Regions from separate parts of the Terrabacter sp. Soil810 genome, predicted to be linked through region 2. Evidence: riboswitches for the same ligand, from Rfam matches in the RefSeq annotation. Region 2 holds a riboswitch; the other holds the start of a gene.
What was found. Region 2 has a riboswitch for S-adenosylmethionine ahead of ASG96_RS24675 (putative leader peptide). Riboswitches for the same ligand answer to the same signal wherever they lie in the genome.
Positions count from the first base shown of each region.

Region 1 (6,481 bases), 800 kb from region 2:
GAGGTGGCGAACGCCATGCGCGAGGGCACGTTGGCCTTGATGAGGCCCGTGACGACGTCGACCGACGGGCGCTGCGTCGCGAGGACGAGGTGGATGCCGGCGGCGCGCGCCAGCTGGGTGATGCGCACGACCGACTCCTCGACGTCGCGCGGCGCGACCATCATGAGGTCGGCGAGCTCGTCGACGACGACGAGGAGGTACGGGTAGGTCGTGATCTGGCGCTCGGAGCCCGGCAGTGGCTTGACCTTGCCGGCGCGGACCGCCTTGTTGAAGTCGTCGACGTGCTTGAAGCCGAACGCCGCGAGGTCGTCGTAGCGCTGGTCCATCTCCTTGACGACCCACGCGAGGGCCTCGGCGGCCTTCTTCGGGTTGGTGATGATGGGCGTGATGAGGTGCGGGATGCCTTCGTATGCCGTGAGCTCGACGCGCTTGGGGTCCACGAGGATCATCCGGACCTCCTCGGGCGTCGAGCGCATGAGGATCGAGGTGATCATCGAGTTGACGAAGCTCGACTTGCCGGAACCGGTGGCGCCGGCGACGAGCAGGTGCGGCATCTTCGCGAGGTTGGCGATGACGTAGGCGCCCTCGACGTCCTTGCCGACGCCCATGACCATCGGGTGCTCGTTGCCGCGGGCCGTGTGGCTGCGCAGGACGTCGCCGAGGGAGACGTTCTCACGGTCGAGGTTCGGGATCTCGATGCCGATGGCCGACTTGCCCGGGATGGGGCTGAGGATGCGCACGTCGGCCGACGCGACGGCATACGCGATGTTCTTGGAGAGTGCGGTGACCCGCTCGACCTTGGTGCCCGAGCCGAGCTCGACCTCGTAGCGCGTGACCGTCGGTCCGCGCGTGAAGCCGGTGACGGCGGCGTCGATGTCGAACTGGTCGAAGACGTTGGTCAGCGACTCGACGACGCGGTCGTTGGTCTCGCTGCGGGTCTTGTGCGGCGGGCCCGGCGTCAGCATCGAGTGGTCGGGCAGCTGGTAGGTGATGTCGCCACCGAGGCTGAGCTGCTCGACACGGGCCGGCAGGTCGGACATGGGCGGCGGGATGAGCTCGGCCCTGGGGCCGATCTTGCTCGTGTCGGGCGCCCCGAGGGTCTTGGGGTCGGTGGCGTCGATGACCTTCTCGCCGCCCTTCTCGCCGCCGGGACGGGGAGCCAGCAGCCCGGGAGGCGTCGGGCGCTTCTCCCCGGGACGCAGGCGGGTGGTCGCCTCGTCCTCGAGGGCCTTCTGGGCCGCCTGGCGGAAGGCCTCGTCGCCATCGCGGTCGGAGAGGTCGACAGGCTTGCGGCGCGCGCGCTTGACCGCGGCCGCGGGTGCGTCGTCGCCCTCGTCGGGCTGGTCGTCGACGTGACCGCGGTCGATGACGAGCGCGCGGAGCTGGCGCATGCGGGTCGGGATCATGTTGACCGGCGTCGCCGTGATGACGAGCAGACCGAAGAGCCCGAGCAGGATGAGCAGGACGAGGGCGCCGTAGGTGGAGACGGCGGCCGCGAGCGGGCTCGAGGCGAGGAAGCCGAGGATGCCGCCGGCGGCGCGCATGCCGTCGGCGCCGTCGGGTGGGTTGGGGATGTCGTCGGCGAGGTGCGACAGTCCGCATGCGGCGAACGTCAGCGCGATGGTGCCCACGACGATGCGGTTGGTGGCAGCGTCGTCCTGGGGAGCGCGCAGCATGCGCAGGCCGAGGGCGAGCAGGACGAGCGGGACGGCGTACGCGACGCGGCCGAAGGTGCCGGCGAAGACGGCGTGCACGACCTGGCCGAAGGTCCCGGAGACGCCCCACCACTCGCGGGCGGCGACGACGACGGCGAGCGCGATGAGGGCGAAGCCGATGCCGTCGCGTCGGTGCTCGGGCTCGAGGTCGGCGGCGCTGTGGCCGACGCGGCGCACCGCTCCCCCGGCCATGTGCGAGACCCCCATCCACGTGTTGCGCATGGCGCCGAGCGGGAACGGCAGGCCCCCGCCGCGGGTCTTGGACGCCGTCTTGGCGGCCGGCTTGCGAGCCGCGGGCTTACGCTGCGCGGGCCGCGTCGACCGGGCTGCGGGAGGGCGTGACGAGGCGCTGCCCGTTGACCCCTTGGCGCGTGTGGCCGCGGCGGTGCTCGAGCGCTGGCTGGTGGACGGACGAGACGCCATGTTGGCACCGTACGTCAACGCACCGGTGAACTCACGCGTCACACGCGCAACACCGCCGATCTCTGTGACCGGGCCGACGGGTGCCGTGCGCGCACCCTGGAGCAGTCGCCGTCTCAGATCGCGACACCCACGGACCGACCGGTGGACATCCGGCGACCGGCCCCCCTATCGTCGTGCGCAGGTCATGAGTGCCAGTGACAAGCCCCGGCTCGCTGGCCAGCAACCCTCCTCCGCGGTGGGGTGCTCCGGGTGACGACCAGGCCGCCCTCGGTCCGAACGCGTGATCGAGGTCGGCAAGCGCGGACCTGCACCGGGTGGGTCCCACGACCCAGGAGCACTCTCATGTCGGTCCTTCCCTCGACGCACCCCGGCACCTCCCTGTGCGGCGCCTCACCCGCCCCCCTCGTCCGCGCGAGGGCCCTGCACGTCGTGCCCGAGGCGCGCACGCTGCCCACCGTCGTCGGCTCGGGACTGCGCGTGCCCACGCTCCACGGCGACACGGCATATGCCAACCTCGACCACGCGGCCTCGACGCCGGCCCTCGAGACGGTCAAGGCGGCCGTCGACCGCGCGCTCGAGACCTACTCGTCGGTGCACCGCGGTGCCGGCTTCGCCTCGCGGCTGACGAGCGCGTGGTACGAGCAGGCCCGCGCCGAGGTCGCCGCCTTCGTCGGCGCGCGCGAGGGCGACAGCGTGATCTTCACCCGCACGACGACCGACTCCTGGGCGCTGCTGAGCAAGGCGCTGCCGAGCCGCACGACGGTCTTCGTCTTCGGCACCGAGCACCACTCGACCCTGCTGCCGTGGGGCCGCTTCCGCACGGTGCGCCTCCCCGTCCCGCAGACGGTCGAGGACGCCCACGCGCTGCTCGAGGAGGCGCTGACCGACCACCCGTCGCGCCACCGCCTCGTCGTCGTCACCGCCGCCTCGAACGTCACGGGCGAGGTCTGGCCGGTCGAGCACTTCGCGGCCCTCGCCCACGAGCACGGCGCCCGGATCGCCGTCGACGCCGCCCAGCTGTCGGCGCACCGCACCATCGACCTCGCCGCGTGGGACGCCGACTACGTCGCGTTCTCGGGGCACAAGACGTACGCCCCCTACGGCGCGGGCGTCCTCGCCGGGCGCTCCGACTGGCTCGACGCCGGCGACCCCTACCTGCTCGGCGGCGGCGCCACGCGGTCGGTGACCGAGGACGGCACGACGTGGGCCACGGGCCCGGCGCGTCACGAGGGCGGCAGCCCCAACGTCATCGGCGCCATCGCGCTCGCCGCGGCCTGCTCGACGATCAGCCGCCACCGCGAGGCCATCGAGGAGCACGAGGCCCGCCTGCTCGGGCGGCTCCGCGGCGGACTCGACGAGGTCGCGGGTGTCGAGGTCCTCTCGATCTTCGACGACGACAGCGACCGGGTCGGCGTCGTCGCGTTCACCATCGACGGCTGGGACTCCTCGCTCGTCTCGCAGGTCCTCTCCGTCGAGCACGGCATCGGCGTCCGCGACGGCAAGTTCTGCGCCCACCTGCTCGTCGACGAGCTGCTCGAGGACCCGTGGGGCGAGCGCTCGGCCACGGCCGTGCGCGCCAGCATCGGACTCGGCAGCACCCTCGAGGGCGTCGAGCGCCTCGTCGCCGCCGTCGCGCGGCTCGTCGAGCACGGCACGGACGCCCAGTGGACGATCACCGAGACCGGGTGGGCGCTCGAGGGCGCCGACCCGCGCGACGTCGAGGTCGAGCGTCCCTGGTGACCGAGGGCGGATGCCGTTGAGCGGGTCCGTCTGCCACCGCGGGCCCGCGCGGTCGCACGGTGACGGCGGTCGACACGGTCACGGCGGTCAGCGCGCGGGCAGCCCGTAGCTCGCCCAGACGGCCGCGTGGTCGGCCCGGTTGTACGCCACCTGACCGGCCGCGACGACCGTGAGGCCACGGCTCAGCAGGTGGTCGAGCTGCACGAACGGCGGCAGGCGGTTGCCCGCGAACGGCCACGTGCGCACCCAGCCCTGTCCGTCCGTGAGCTGCGCGTCGGCAAGGCCCGCGGCGAGGTCGCGGAACCCGGGGTGGCCGACGTCCGCGTTGAAGTCGCCGGCCATGACGACGAGCTCGTCGCCGTCGAGTCGCTGCTTCCATGACTGGAGCGCGCGCAGACCGGCGCGCCACTCGACGGTGTCACCGCGGAGCGGCGCCGCCGGATGCGCGACCTTGAGGCGCACCGTGCCGTTGGGCACCGTGACGTCGAGCTCGGGCTGGACGCTCCGGGTGCCCTCGACGTCGGGGTCGGTGCCGAGGCTGCGCACCGAGAGCGGGTAGCGCGACAGGACCATCGTCCCGTTCGAGGTGTTGGCCCGCGCGACCCCTTCGCGTTGGGAGAAGTAGTCGCCGGCACCTTCGGTGTCCATGCGGCGCAGGAACGCGGGCGTCGCCTCGGTCAGCACGAGGACGTCGACGGCGTGGTAGCGCACGGCGTCCATGAGCTGCCCGGCGTTGGCCGAGCCGACCCACACGTTCGCCGACATGACGGTGAGGTCGCGGTCGGTCTTCGGTGACGACGTCGCCCGGAAGGCCGGCGCCGCGACCGTGGCCGCGACCACGAGCGCGGCGACGACGGGCAGCAGCATCCACCATCGGCGCAGCACGAGCGTGGCGACCGCGAGCAGCCCGAGGCCGATGACGACGAAGGGGCCCGCCGTCTGGAGCACCACGACGACGTATGCCGTCGAGTCGTACCAGCGCAACGCCCCGACGGCGACCAGGACGAGGAGGGCGACGCCGATGGCGACGTCGACCCAGCGGCGACGGAGCCATCCGCGGCGACGGCTCGCCGCCGCGCCCGGGTCGCCCGAGGCGCCTGAAGCGCCCGGCGTGACGCCCGGTGGGACGTGCCCGGGGTCGGCCTCCGCGGCGTCGTGCGCGGTCCCCCCGTCGACCTGCTGCACCGTCACGTCAGGCCTGCAGCACGACCGGGATGATCATCGGCCGACGGCGGATCTTGCCGCCGACCCACGAGCCGACCGTGCGGCGGATGACCTGCTGGAGCTGCTGGTCGTCGCGGACGCCGTTGGCAACGGCTTCCTCGATGGCCCGCTCGACCTTCGGGATGACCTGCTGGAAGATCTCCTCGTCCTCGACGAAGCCGCGCGCCGTGATCTCGGGCCCGCTCGCGATCTTGCCGGTGGCCGCGTCGAGCACGACGATGCAGGTGATGAAGCCCTCGTCACGCAGGATCCGGCGGTCCTTGAGCAGGGCGTCGTCTGCCCCGCCCACGCTGCTGCCGTCGACGTAGACGTAGCCGCACTCGACGACGCCGGTCACCTCGGCCACCCCGTCGACGAGGTCGACGACGACGCCGTCCTCGGCCAGGACGACGTTGTCCTCGCGGACGCCCGACTGGATCGCGAGCTGGGCGTTGGCGTACATGTGGCGCCACTCGCCGTGCACGGGAAGGACGTTGCGCGGCTTGACGATGTTGTAGCAGTAGAGCAGCTCGCCGGCACTGGCGTGGCCCGAGACGTGCACCTTGGCGTTGCCCTTGTGCACGACGTTGGCGCCGAGGCGCATCAGGCCGTTGATGATGCGGTAGACGGCGTTCTCGTTGCCGGGGATGAGGCTGCTCGCGAGCAGGACGGTGTCACCGGGACCGACGTCGATGCGGTGCTCGCGGTTGGCCATGCGTGACAGGGCCGCCATCGGCTCGCCCTGGGACCCCGTGCAGATGAGGACGAGCTCGTCGTCACGCAGGCTGTCGATCTTCTTGATGTCGATGAGGATGCCGTCAGGCACCTTGAGGTAGCCCAGCTCGGCGGCGATGCCCATGTTGCGCACCATCGAGCGGCCGACCATGGCGACCTTGCGGCCGGCCTTCTCGGCCGCGTCGAGCACCTGCTGGACGCGGTGCACGTGGCTGCTGAAGCAGGCGACGATGATGCGTCGCTCGGCATGACGGAAGACCTTGTCGATGGCCGGGGCGATCTCGAGCTCGGGCGTCGTGAACCCGGGGACGTCGGCGTTCGTCGAGTCGGTGAGGAAGAGGTCGACGCCCTCCTCGCCCAGGCGGGCGAAGGCGCGCAGGTCGGTCAGGCGGCCGTCGAGCGGCAGCTGGTCCATCTTGAAGTCGCCGGTGTGCAGCAGCGTGCCGGCCTCGGTGCGCACGAAGACCGCGAGCGCGTCCGGGATCGAGTGGTTGACCGCGACGAACTCGAGGTCGAAGACACCGAGCTTCTCGCGCTGGCCCTCCTTGACCGCCATGGAGTACGGCCGGATGCGGTGCTCCTTGAGCTTCGCCTCGACGAGCGCGAGGGTCAGCGTGGAGCCGATGATGGGGATGTCGCCCTTGAGCTTGAGCAGGTAGGGCACC
Region 1 covers NZ_LMSW01000011.1:988,499-994,979, reverse strand. The annotation lists gene ASG96_RS10485 (DNA translocase FtsK) at 1-2,138, opposite strand, end outside; SAM riboswitch class IV at 2,319-2,444, shown strand; gene ASG96_RS10480 (aminotransferase class V-fold PLP-dependent enzyme) at 2,481-3,878, shown strand; gene ASG96_RS10475 (endonuclease/exonuclease/phosphatase family protein) at 3,966-5,069, opposite strand; gene ASG96_RS10470 (ribonuclease J) at 5,071-6,481, opposite strand, start outside.
Region 1: linked by a shared signal. The riboswitch ahead of ASG96_RS10480 (aminotransferase class V-fold PLP-dependent enzyme) and the one ahead of ASG96_RS24675 (putative leader peptide) in region 2 are both predicted to bind S-adenosylmethionine.

Region 2 (6,481 bases):
GGAAGAGGACGGGGTCGTCACCGGCACCGTCATCGAGGTCGTCAAGGGTGGGCTCATCCTCGACATCGGCCTCCGCGGCTTCCTTCCCGCCTCGCTCGTCGAGATGCGCCGTGTCCGCGACCTCCAGCCCTACGTCGGCAAGGAGATCGAGGCCAAGATCATCGAGCTCGACAAGAACCGCAACAACGTGGTCCTGTCGCGCCGTGCCTGGCTCGAGCAGACGCAGTCCGAGGTGCGCACGACGTTCCTCAAGGAGCTCCAGAAGGGCCAGGTCCGTTCGGGCGTCGTGTCCTCCATCGTCAACTTCGGCGCGTTCGTCGACCTCGGCGGCGTCGACGGTCTCGTCCACGTCTCCGAGCTGTCGTGGAAGCACATCGACCACCCGTCCGAGGTCGTCGAGGTCGGCACCGAGGTCACCGTCGAGGTGCTCGACGTCGACATGGACCGTGAGCGTGTCTCCCTGTCGCTGAAGGCGACGCAGGAGGACCCGTGGCAGCACTTCGCTCGCACGCACGCCATCGGCCAGGTCGTCCCCGGCAAGGTCACCAAGCTCGTCCCGTTCGGTGCGTTCGTGCGCGTCGAGGACGGCATCGAGGGCCTCGTCCACATCTCCGAGCTGGCCGAGCGCCACGTGGAGCTGCCGGAGCAGGTCGTCAACGTCGGCGACGAGATCTTCGTCAAGGTCATCGACATCGACCTCGAGCGTCGCCGCATCTCGCTGTCGCTCAAGCAGGCCAACGACCAGGCCGTCGCGGCGTCGGAGTTCGACCCGACCCTCTACGGCATGGCTGCCGAGTACGACGAGCAGGGCAACTACAAGTACCCCGAGGGCTTCGACCCGGAGACGAACGAGTGGCTCGAGGGCTTCGACGCCCAGCGCGAGAAGTGGGAGCGCCAGTACGCCGACGCCCACGCTCGCTGGGAGGCCCACAAGGCCCAGGTCGACGCCGCGACGAAGGCCGACGCCGAGGCTGCGGCCAACGCCGGCTCCGCGACGTCGTACTCGTCCGCGACCGGTGACGTCGCCGAGGCCGGCGACGCCGACCGTGCCGAGCGCGCCCCGCGCAACGCCCCGGCCCCGGCCGAGGGCACGCTGGCTTCGGACGAGGCGCTCGCCGCGCTTCGCGAGAAGCTGACGGGCAACTGACGCCAGTCACCCGCAACACCGAGAGCCCCGGACCGTCACGGTCCGGGGCTCTCGTGCGTCCGGCCCTCGGTCGCGGACGAGGTCAGTCGCGGACGGGTCCGTCGTAGTCGTAGTCCTCGAACCCGTCGTCCCAGTCGTCGGGTGCCTCGACGGCCGCGACGACGGTCCCCGAGGAGCGCCGCAGGGAGGGGCCGGGTCGGGCGGTGCTCGTCGACGAGCCGGTCACGGCCGGCGTCGGTGCCGGCGACGGCTGCGGCGCAGGGGAGGTCTGGACCAGCCCAGGGCTCGGCTCCACCACGGCGGGCGGGTCCGCCAGGCGCACGGTGCGGCCCACGCGGCCGACCACGGCCGTGACCGGCCGCCCGACGAAGCGCTCGACGAGGTGGACGACGGCGGCCAGGAGGCCGAGGGCGACGGCGGTGCGTGCCGCCGGGGGCCAGTCCGGCGTGTGGCGCATCAGGAGCTCGAAGACAGGCACGTGCCACGCGAAGATGCTGAGCGACGCCACCCCGAGCCACGCGAGCCGGCGCTCCGAGAGGAGGCGGACGGCATACGCCTGCGGGTCGAGGGGGCTCGCGCAGCCGAGGACGAGCAGGGCGCACGCGACCGTGAGCACGATGCCCTGGACCTTGAAGTAGGCCCCGATGTCGTAGAACGCGCACGAGACCACGACGCCCACGACGACGAGGAGCGAGCCGCCCACAAGGGTCGCCGACTGGCGACGGAGACCGGCCCGGACCCTGCCCGGGAGCAGGTCGACGACCACGGCCGCCAGCGCGCCGTAGAGCAGCCCGTCCATGCGGGTCGTGGTCATGAGCGAGGCGACGAACCAGCCCTGCGTGTCGTAGACGTGCCAGCGCCAGACCGTGACGACCGGGATGGCCGCGGCGAGCAGGCCGGCCAGGAGCCGGCGGTGTCGCGCGAGCAGCAGGACGAGGACGAGAAGGACGACGTAGAACTGCAGCTCGATGCTGAGGTAGTAGAGGGGGCCGAGGTCGCTGCGGGCGTCGAGGGCGTGGTTGCGGACGTAGACGTTCCACCAGTACGTCGCCACGGCGAGCAGCGAGCTGTTCGTGGCGGAGCGGGAGTTCGGGTCGGTCGGGTCGATCTCCGCGACGACGGCGACGACCGCGAGCAGGAGGTAGACCTGCAGGCTGATCCTCACGAGCCGGCGGGTGAACGAGACCACCGGGCCGCGGAGCCCGTCGCGGGACCGGGCCGCGAGCAGGCCCCGGGTGACGAGGAACCCACCGACGACGAGGAAGATCGTCACCCCGATGCTCCCGGCGGCGAACAGCCCGTCGAGCGGGCCGAGGTCGGGGCGCAGCTGCTCCGGCCAGACCTTGCCGAGGTGCGACAGGACGACGAGGACGATCGCGATCCCGCGGAAGCCGTCGAGCACCGCGAGGCGGGACGCGCTGGCCGGGTGCTCCGGTCGGGTCGGCGGCGAGGTGTTCGCCGCCGCCCCCTTCGTGCTCACGGCTCGCCCGCCGGGGCGGCGGGCGACGTCGGGCGTGCCGTCCCGGCCGGCACCGGCCCGGGAGCGGTCTCGAGCCGGCGCGGCCGGAGGTGGGTGGCCAGCCAGATCCGGGTGGGCTCCTCGATGAAGCGGTGGGAGGACCACACGACGACGCCGAGCACGAGGGCGGCGACGAGAGTCCGGGTCGGCCACTGCCACGTGGTCGTGTGCCGGGCGACGAGGGCGAAGACCGGGAGGTGCCAGATGAAGATGGCGAGCGACGCGCGCCCGAGGTAGCCGAGCGGCCGGGTGGACAGGGCCCGCGACGCGACCGTGGGAGCGGGGTCGAGGAAGATCGTCGCCACGAGGACCCCGCCGACGAGCGTGAAGACGATGCCCCACTCGTGGAGGTACTGGAAGGGCGGGAGCTCCTGGAGGCTGCCGACGAGGACGACGAGGGCGACGGCGCTGGCGGTCATGGCATGCCCGGCCCGGTGACGCAGGGGCGCCAGCCACGGCAGCACCACCGCGACGAGCACGCCCAGCACGAGGCCGTCGGAGCGTGTCGTGGTGGAGCTGTGCGCGACGATCCACCCGTCTGTCGCGAAGACGTGGTAGCGCCACACCGTGATGGCCACGAAAAGGGCGGCGAGGGCGGCTGCGAGCGCACGACGACGGGCACCCAGCAGCACGACGACGAGTGGGAGCAGGAGGTAGCACTGCTGCTGGACGCTGAGGTACCAGAGGTGGAAGAAGTCGGGGCGGGCCTCGAGGAGGTGCTGCTCGGTGTAGGTGTTCCACGTGAAGGCCAGGACATTGAGCACCGACTGGTTCGTCGTGTGGGCGCTCGTCGTGTCGGTGGGGTCGATGCGGTGCAGCACGAGGATCGCGACCGTGAAGGGGACGAGCTGCACCCCGAGGCGCACCACGCGTCGGGCGTAGAAGCGCACCGGGTCGATGACGCCGAGCTCGCGCTCCCGCAGCAGGCCCCGCGTGACGATGACGGCGCCGATGACGAAGAGCAGCGACACGGCGCCACCTCCGAAGAAGCCGCCGAGGACCGGGACGGGGAGGACGAGGTCGGTGGGCCACAGGTTGCCGTTGGCGTGACCGAGCACGACGAGGACGATGACGATCCCGCGCAGCCCGTCGAGCGCGGCGATGCGTCGGGTCGACCCGGGGCCGACGGGTGTCGGTGGGGTCGTGGCGGGCGCGTCAGTGCGACCTGGTCCGGCAGTCACGCGCGTGAGACTACCCGGTGGTAGCCCGGGAGTGGCGGGGGTCGTCGAGGCTGCGGGACGGTGGGCGACGCGCCGAGGCGAGCCTGCTGTCTCAGGATGCAAGAAGGGCCTGAGCCTATTTCCGACTGGATTACTAGGAATTAAGTCCGCCGACAGTCCGTTGCCATGCTGGAAATCCATTGGGAGGCAAGGGAATACAAGGTTCCGACGGCGGGTGCGCACCCGGTCCTGGTGCCGAGGAAGTGCCCGATTCGGCGATTGACGGGTGCCACGCGCCCTTCGTAGTGTCGTCCACAGGTCAAGAGCTCCAGTGCCAAGCCCCGGCTCGCTGGACAGCAACCCTCCACCGCGGCGGGGTGCTCCGGGTGAGGACCAGGCCGTCGCCAGCAGGCGACGGCAAGCGCGGACTCGCTGTGGTCGGGTCCCGGACCGAGGAGCCGACATGGCGCGCACGACGAGCACCCACCTGGTGCTACGCCGCCACGTCGACCTGCTCCGCGTGTCCAGCGCGCTCTGTCGTCCCTGACGACGTCTCGGTCGCCGACTCCTCGGCCGGCCGGTCGGCGCCCATGGCCCCAGCGGTGATCCCGCAGGGACAGGCGCCAGCACGCACCCCACGCGGCGCACGCCGCCTCCCTGCCACCCGTCCCCGGTGACGGGTGCCCGAGCGATCCCTCCAGGAGCCCCACGTGCCATCACTCTCGACCGTCCGGCGCTCGGCGCCGACGGCACCTCCGTCGCCACGGGCGACCGAGCCCGTCCCGCCGACCGGCGCGGACCACCCTGCGACCCCACCAGCCCCGCACACCGTCACGCCGTCCGTCGACCGGCCGGTCCTCGCCGTCGTCCCGCGTCGCAACCCCTGGACGTGGGTCGGCGTCGCCGGAGTGGGCCTGCTCGTCGCGATGTTCGTCAACGGCCTGGCGACCAACCCCGGCTGGGACTGGCCGACCTTCGGTCGCTACTTCGCGACCGAGACCGTCATCCGGGCCCTCGGCACGACCATCCAGCTAACCGTCCTCGGGACCGTGGCCGGCTTCGCCCTGGGGCTCGTCCTCGCGGCGATGCGTCTCTCGTCCAACGCGTTCCTGCGGACCGTGGCGTGGGCCTACATCTGGGCGTTCCGGTCGATCCCGCTCATCGTGCAGCTGCTCTTCTGGTTCAACATCGCCTACCTCTACCAGACCATCAGCGTCGGCGTGCCGTTCGGCCCGTCCTTCGCCAGCGTCGAGACCAACGACCTCCTCGGGGCCCTCGGCGCGGCCGTGCTCGGCCTCGCCCTGCACCAGGCGGCCTACGCGGCAGAGATCATCCGCGGAGGCATCCTCTCCGTCGACGAGGGGCAGCGCGAGGCGGCGTCGGCGCTAGGTATCCCGCGGCGCCGTCAGCTCACGAGGATCGTGCTGCCGCAGGCGATGCGCTCGATCCTGCCCAACGCCGCGAACGAGGTCATCAGCCTCTTCAAGGGCACCTCGATCGTCTCGGTCCTCGCGATCCCGGAGCTCTTCTACCAGGTGCAGGTGATCTACGGCCGCAACTCCCGGGTCGTGCCCCTCCTGCTCGTGGCGACGGTCTGGTACATCATCCTCACGACGCTGCTGTCGGTCGGCCAGTACTACGTCGAGCGCCACTTCGCCCGGGGCAGCGCCCGTTCCCTGCCCCCGACGCCGCTCCAGCGGCTGCGTGCCCGGTGGGCCGGGTTCGCCACGCAGGCATCGCAGGCCACCCGTCGTCCCGAGCAGGCTGTCCGATGACCGCCGTCGTCGACCTGCGCGGCGTCACGAAGTCGTTCGGGGGCCACCGGGTGCTCGACGACGTCGACCTCGAGCTCGCCGAGGGCACCGTGACCGTCATCCTCGGTCCGTCGGGATCGGGCAAGTCCACGCTGCTGCGGACCATCAACCACCTGGAGAAGATCGACCGGGGTCAGGTGCGCGTCAACGGGACGCTCATCGGCTACCGGCAGGTGGGTGAGCGCCTGCACGAGCTGCCCGAGCGGGACATCCTGCGCCAGCGCAGCCGCATCGGCTTCGTCTTCCAGCAGTTCAACCTCTTCCCGCACCTCACCGTCCTCGAGAACGTCGTCGAGGCGCCGGTGTCGGCGCAGCGCCGGCGACGGTCCGAGGTGGAGGTCGAGGCCCGGGCCCTGCTCGCGCGGGTCGGTCTGGGGGACAAGGCGGCCGCCTATCCGCGTCAGCTCTCCGGTGGCCAGCAGCAACGGGTCGCCATCGCCCGCGCCCTGGCCCTGCACCCCGACGTCATCCTCTTCGACGAGCCCACCTCAGCCCTCGACCCCGAGCTCGTCGGCGAGGTCCTCGCCGTCATCAAGGAGCTCGCCCGCGACGGTGCCACCCTCGTCGTCGTGACGCACGAGGTCGGCTTCGCCCGCGAGGTCGCCGACACGGTCGTCTTCCTCGACGGGGGCCGCATCGTCGAGCAGGGACCGCCCGAGCAGGTCATCGACCACCCCGCCCACGCACGCACCCGCGCCTTCCTCGACCGCGTCCTCTGACGCCGCCCACCACCCCACCACCCCACCACCCCTCAGGCCGTACCGGCCATCCATGACTCGCACCCATCGGGTGCCGAGAGGAGTCCTCATGCCCGCACGTCCCCACACCGTCCACCGCCCGA
Region 2 covers NZ_LMSW01000011.1:1,785,113-1,791,593, reverse strand. The annotation lists gene rpsA (30S ribosomal protein S1) at 1-1,147, shown strand, start outside; gene ASG96_RS14220 (acyltransferase) at 1,230-2,627, opposite strand; gene ASG96_RS14215 (acyltransferase) at 2,624-3,847, opposite strand; SAM riboswitch class IV at 4,144-4,256, shown strand; gene ASG96_RS24675 (putative leader peptide) at 4,290-4,373, shown strand; gene ASG96_RS14210 (amino acid ABC transporter permease) at 4,537-5,601, shown strand; gene ASG96_RS14205 (amino acid ABC transporter ATP-binding protein) at 5,598-6,359, shown strand; gene ASG96_RS14200 (ABC transporter substrate-binding protein) at 6,448-6,481, shown strand, end outside.